DNA from 3 places in the Holdemanella sp. DFI.5.55 genome. Region 2 is predicted to be linked to each of the others. Evidence: predicted binding sites of a transcription regulator. Region 2 holds the regulator's gene; each other region holds the start of a gene.

Region 1 (2,282 bases), on a different contig from region 2:
AGCAGCACAAGGACCGATGAATACAACTTTGGCGTTTGGCTTTTCTTTTTTGATTAAACGACCCGTTAGTACCATTGGAGTTAATGCCATTGAAATGTATGGTGCAAAGTCAGGGAAGTTTTTCTTCGCCATAACGGACCATGCAGGACAGCAACTTGTAGCCATAAATGGTTGTTTTTCAGGAACTTTATCTAAGAAGTCTTCAGCTTCTTCAATTGTACATAAGTCAGCACCAATCGCAACTTCCACAACATCCGCAAAACCTACAGCTTTTAATGCTGCTTTTACTTTGTCTGGCGTTACGGCTGGACCAAATTGACCAACGAAAGCAGGGGCAACAGCGGCAATGACGTCATAGCCTTCTTTCATGGCATAGATTGTTTGGAAAATTTGTCCTTTATCTACAATAGCTCCAAATGGACAGTTAACTAGACACATTCCGCAGCTAACGCATTTATCGTAATCGATTTCTGCTTTTCCATCTGCATCGGATTTGATTGCGTCCATTCCACAGCTTGCAGCACATGGACGTTCTAATTTAGTGATTGCGTGATAAGGACATGCATCCATACAACGTCCACACTTAATACATTTTTCTTGATCAATACAGCTTTTACCATTTACAATATGAATCGCATCTTTTGGACAAACTTCTGTACATTGGTGTGATAAACATCCTTGACAAGCGTTTGTTACAAATACTTTCTTTTCTGGACACGCATTACATGCGAACTTGATAATATTGATAAGGGGATCATCATAATATTTTTTCGCAATTGTACTTTCTTCAATTCCATCTGAAATGTTTGTATATTCAGTAATATCACGAACAGGCAAGCCCATACCCAAACGCAATCTTTCCCCGATAATTGCACGTTCTAGAAAAATACTATCACGATATTTTGCTTTTGTACCAGGTAAGATTTCATATGGGATTTCTTCCATACGCTTAGAATAATCTGTATTGTCATCGTACGCCATTGAAGCGATGGCAGTAAAGACCTGACGACGAAGGTCAGTTACTGAGTTATAAATTCCTCTCATATTTCCTCCTAATTCAATTCCTCATATATACTCATATAATATTATATAGTAAAAACTATATTTGTGAAAGTTTTAATTAGTATAAAATGTTATTATTTTTTTCTAATAGTGATATAATACCGTGCGGGGTGAATTGTTTGGTAAAAATTGTATGGGATTGGAATGGAACTTTATTGAATGATGTTGACTTATGTTTTTCTTGTATCAACCGTCTTTTAGTCAGTCATGATTTGAAACCTTTGGATACTCTAAGTCAATATCGTGAAGTATTTACTTTTCCAATAGAAGATTATTATAAAAGGGTAGGCTTTGATTTTGACAAAATACCTTTTTCCATGTTGGCTCACGAATATATGGAGGATTATCAAGAAAAAAGCTATGCTTGTAACTTACATTCAGATGTATTGGATGTTGTGAATAAGGCAAAGAATCTTGGCTTTTCGCAAACCGTGCTTTCTGCAAGTAAAATGGATTATCTTTTTAAACAAATGGAAACCTTGCATGTAGATGATTTATTCGATTCGATATACGGAATCAATGACATCTATGCAAAAAGTAAAGTGGAATTAGCTCATGCGTTTAAACAAACATGCAGCCAAGATGATGAAATTTATTTTGTAGGAGATAGCATTCATGATTATGAAGTTGCAAAAAGTATTGGTGCTAAATGTATCTTGGTGACTACTGGGCATCAAAATCGAGCAACTTTAGAAAGTGTAAATGTACCAGTTATGGACAGTTTAATGGAAAGTTTGGATTTAATTTATGAAAGAGATTAGAATCAATTCAAATGATGCAAATCAAAGACTGGATAAGTTTTTGATGAAGACTTTTCCAAAATTGAGCAAATCAATGATGTATAAGGCGATTCGAAATAAGAAAATAAAAGTGAATCGTAAACGTTGTACTTTTGATCAGAAAATTCAGGAGAATGATAGTATTTTATTGTTTTTACCTCCGGATGTTTTAGAAGAGAAACAAGTAGATACGCAATATATATCATCACAGTTGGATGTTATTTATGAAGATGAAAATATCTTGATTGCGAATAAACCATATGGCTTATTGTCACAGAGTGATCAAAGCAAAACTCAAGATTGTTTGGTAAATCGTGTACAAGCATACTTAATGGAAAAAAACGAGTATGATCCAAATAAAGAACATTCTTTTGCTCCAAGTATTTGTCACAGACTGGATCGAAATACGACAGGTCTAGTGATTGCTGCAAAGAATGCGAA
Region 2 (2,282 bases):
TTGATACAATATTTGATCATTTCTTCAATACAATCCATGTTATCGGCTAAATCCGCAAACGCAAGTTCTGGTTCAATCATCCAGAATTCAGAAGCGTGACGAGTTGTATTTGAATTTTCTGCACGGAAAGTTGGACCAAAAGTATAAACATTGCGATATGTTAATGCGAATGGTTCAACATGCAATTGTCCAGATACTGTAAGTTGAGCATGTTTACCAAAGAAATCCTTGTCATATTTTGCATCTTCACGAGTTGTAACTGTAAAACATTCACCAGCACCTTCTGCATCATTACCAGTGATTTCTGGTGTATGTACATATACGAATCCGCGATCCTGGAAGAATGTGTGAATTGCCATACTTAATACACTTCTTAATCTAAACATAGCATAGTATGTATTTGCACGAGGACGTACATGAGGAATTTCACGCATAAATTCAAAACTGTGACGTTTTTTCTGCAATGGATAATCGTGATCACATAATCCTAAAACACTAATACTTTCGGCTTGAATTTCAAATGGCTGTTTTGCATCTGGAGTACATACAAGTTTTCCTGTTACTTCCATAGCTGAACCTGTTGTAATTTTTGATACTTCATCAAAGTTTTCTAAGCTATCCGCATATACAACCTGCACATTCGAAAAAGTTGTTCCATCATTCAACGCAATAAATCCAACTGCCTTTGAATTACGATTTGTACGAACCCATCCCTGCAAAGTAATACTTTGTCCATCGTACTGTTCAAATGTTTCTTTTAATTTTTTTACTAACATAGTTTCTCCCTTCAAAATAAAAAAAGTTCCTTAATTAAAAGGAACGATTATTACCGCGGTACCATCCTGTTTCATCACACGTATGTATGCACTCAATTGGAATTTAACGCATTCCACACGTTACTGTCTACTTAATTTCTCCAGTACGACTCCACAGGTGTTATCAATCCAAACTTGCACTGTCTATTTTCACCTAACAAGACTCTCTTTACATGTTCGTTTTGGACGACTTCTATTTCTGCGTCTTTGTTTCTAATGAATTTGTAATAAATACCAATTCTTGTATTGATGATACCACATCAATACTTTTAATGACAACCCCTTTTGGGACTAAAAAATGTTGATGCGTAAAATCAACGATACCATTAATTCCACACTGTACTAATTTATCTACTGTTTCTTGTACATCATGTGAAATTGTTAAAATCGCAATACGACATCCTTCAGGAATCTTCGTATCTAACTCCGACATCGGATATACTTCGACACCAAATTGTGTTCCACACTTAGCTGGATCCACATCAAATGCACATGCGATTTCACCAACAACATAATCCCATTTATTATAATTCATTAACGCACGACCTAAGTTACCAGCACCAACTAAAATTATTTTTTCATCAAAATCAACGCCTAACTGACTATTAAATATTTCAATCAGTTTATCCACATCGTATCCGTAACCTTGTTTTCCAAGATTCCCTAAAAAGGAGAAATCGCGACGAATTGTTGTAGGTTCAATATCTACAAAGCTCGATAATTCTTTGGACATAATTCGTTCAACGCCATTTTTTTGAAGTTTACGTAAAGCTTTTAAATATACCGGATACCTCTGTAAAGTTGCTTTGGGTACATTTCTATTCTGCATTTTATCACCCCACGCATTAATAATATCATATTTGTGATATATTTAACAAGTTAACTTGTGAAAAAATTTAAAAAACAAAAAAGTCGATTACTCGACTTTAGAAAATGGCTTGATCCACCTGTAACAACGTTGAATCCACATCTTGAAGAAGTGTTTGAATTCTTGAATTATAAAAATAAGGAACACCCTTCTTTTTCGCGAAATACAATACAAGCGCCCACAAAATTACTAGTAAAACAAATGAAACCCTAAAAGAAATGTGAATCAAAAGAACAAACACAAGTAAAAACACAATATACGCAAGTGTGTCTAATAAGATAAATCGTTGAAATATATTTTTCAGTGTAATCTGATAATAATCTCTTTTTCTAGATAGAAAAGCTTTCGTGATAGAATCATATTCCTCATTAAATTCCATCTTACTTAAATCATCCTGATTCTCTTTATGTTCTTTATAAAATACAACTTCCTGCATTCTTAAAAGACAAAACAACATGGCCTGCTTATTTTCATCTTTCGAAAACTTTTTATAATACAATTCCAACAACTTTAAATAATCATTATCCGAAATTGATTTTCCAACCATATTTTGTGCAATGACTTCTAAACGTTCTGTTAATACATCTGAAAATACAAGA
Region 3 (2,282 bases), on a different contig from region 2:
ATGACACCACCTGTAGGGTTGCTAGGATAATTGATGATCATCGCTTTTGTCTTTGGTGTGATGACTTTCTTTAAATCTTCTGGAAAAATTTTAAAGTCATTTTCTTCTTTTAACTGTAAAGGGACAACAACACCATCACTTAGTGTAACACTTGGTGCATAAGCAACGTAGTTAGGGTCTAATACAATAACTTCATCGCCAGGATTCAACAGGGCACGCATACATAAGTCAATGGCTTCACTACCACCAATTGTGACAATAACTTCATTTTCAGGATCATATGTTTGATTGTAATGTTCCTTATGGAATTTACAGATTTCTTCACGAAGCTCCAACAACCCACGATTGGCTGTATAGTGAGTATGTCCTGTGCTCATGTAGTGAATCGCATTTTCACAAATGTGCCATGGCGTAGCGAAATCGGGTTCACCAACACCTAGAGAGATAACGCCTTCCATTGTGTTTGCTAAATCAAAGAATTTACGGATTCCACTTGGCTTGATAGATGTTGCTTTTGTAGATAAACTCTTCATTATGGAGTCACAACCAATCTTGATTCTTTATCTTCTGGTTTGTCAATCATGACAATACCACTTTGCTTATATTGTTTTAAGACAAATAATGTCTTTGTGGAACGAACATCTTCAACACAGGCAATCTTATCTGAAACAAAGCGAGCCACTTCAAACATGGTTTTACCTTGTACTAAACATAAGAAATCACAATCTCCACTTAATAGATACATTGTATCTACTTCTGGATAGTTGGCAATCAATGCTGCTGTCTTGTCATAGCCTCTATTTCTTGTAGGTGTACAACTTACTTCAATATATGCTAAAACTTTTTGATCTTTTAACGCTTTATTGTAGTTGATAATTGTGTGATAGCCACAAATAATTTTGTTTTTTTCTAAAGATTGAATCTCTGATTTTATACTTGCTTCATCTTCATTCAAAATATCCGCTAGATCTTGTGAAGTTAGACGAGCATTATTTTCTAGTAAATCTAGGATTAAACTTTGGTTCATTTTTAATTCCTCCTTTTGAATATAATAGCACAATTAAGGTTATGTAAAAAGTGTGAAAATGCTTGAGAATGAATTGTAAATAGTCTAATATATAAGTGTTGTTAGTTGTAAAAAGTTTTACTTGTTAGAGAATTGACAAATCAACAGTAGGCTTTTATAATAACAATGGTATTTAAAGGAGGATTTACTGACATGACAGTAAAAGTTGCGATTAACGGTTTTGGACGTATCGGACGTTTGGCATTCCGTCAAATGTTTGGTGCTGAAGGCTACGAAGTAGTAGCTATCAATGACTTGACTAGCCCTAAGATGTTAGCTCACTTGTTGAAATATGATTCAACTCAAGGAACTTACGCTAAGGCTGACACAGTTGTTGCTGGTGAAAATTCAATTACAGTAGATGGAAAAGAAATCACTATCTACGCAGAAGCTGATGCTTCTAAATTACCTTGGGGTGAATTAGGCGTTGACGTAGTATTAGAATGTACAGGATTCTATACTTCAAAAGCTAAAGCAGAAGCACACATTAAAGCAGGTGCTCGTAAAGTTGTTATCTCTGCTCCAGCAGGAAATGACTTACCAACAATCGTTTACAATGTAAACCACGAAACATTAAAACCAGAAGATACAGTAATTTCTGCAGCTTCTTGTACAACAAACTGTTTAGCTCCAATGGCTAACGCTTTGAACCAACTAGCTCCAGTTAAATCAGGTATCATGACTACAGTTCACGCTTACACAGGTGACCAAATGACATTAGACGGACCTCAACGTAAAGGTGATTTACGTCGTAGCCGTGCTGCTGCAGTTAACATTGTTCCTAACTCAACAGGTGCTGCAAAAGCTATCGGATTAGTTATCCCTGAATTAAACGGAAAATTAATCGGATCTGCTCAACGTGTTCCAACTCCTACAGGATCAACTACTATTTTAGTAGCTGTTGTTGAAGGTGACGTAACTGTTGATCAAATCAACGCTGCTATGAAAGCTGCTACAACTGAATCATTCGGATACACTGAAGAACAATTAGTATCTAGTGATATTATTGGTATGCGTTACGGATCATTGTTCGATGCAACTCAAACAATGGCTCACTCATTAGGTGACGGAACTACTCACGTACAAGTTGTTTCTTGGTACGACAACGAAAACTCTTACACAAGCCAAATGGTTCGTACAATTAAGTACTTCTCAGAATTAGCTTAATAATTGTAAGACTTTTAAAGGAATCCAATAGGGTTCCTTTTTTTGATAC

Evidence for each region. The regulator Rex, encoded in region 2, represses fermentation and respiration genes when NADH is low (regulators of the CRP and FNR family bind a similar motif). The targets are predictions, from matches to a motif close to GTGAANNNNTTCAC.
Region 1: LJE08_RS09965 (4Fe-4S dicluster domain-containing protein) is a predicted target of Rex. The motif match lies at 1,108-1,121, and genes of this name have one in related genera.
Region 3: gap (type I glyceraldehyde-3-phosphate dehydrogenase) is a predicted target of Rex. The motif match lies at 1,135-1,148, and genes of this name have one in related genera.

What each region holds. Positions count from the first base shown of each region.
Region 1 is NZ_JAJDMK010000054.1:3,560-5,841, forward strand. It holds gene LJE08_RS09965 (4Fe-4S dicluster domain-containing protein) at 1-1,044, opposite strand, end outside; gene LJE08_RS09970 (HAD family hydrolase) at 1,182-1,823, shown strand; gene LJE08_RS09975 (RluA family pseudouridine synthase) at 1,810-2,282, shown strand, end outside.
Region 2 is NZ_JAJDMK010000045.1:7,991-10,272, forward strand. It holds gene asnS (asparagine--tRNA ligase) at 1-776, opposite strand, end outside; gene LJE08_RS09150 (redox-sensing transcriptional repressor Rex) at 1,009-1,644, opposite strand; gene LJE08_RS09155 (hypothetical protein) at 1,742-2,282, opposite strand, start outside.
Region 3 is NZ_JAJDMK010000113.1:706-2,987, forward strand. It holds gene LJE08_RS12865 (pyridoxal phosphate-dependent aminotransferase) at 1-533, opposite strand, end outside; gene LJE08_RS12870 (Lrp/AsnC family transcriptional regulator) at 533-1,027, opposite strand; gene gap (type I glyceraldehyde-3-phosphate dehydrogenase) at 1,220-2,233, shown strand.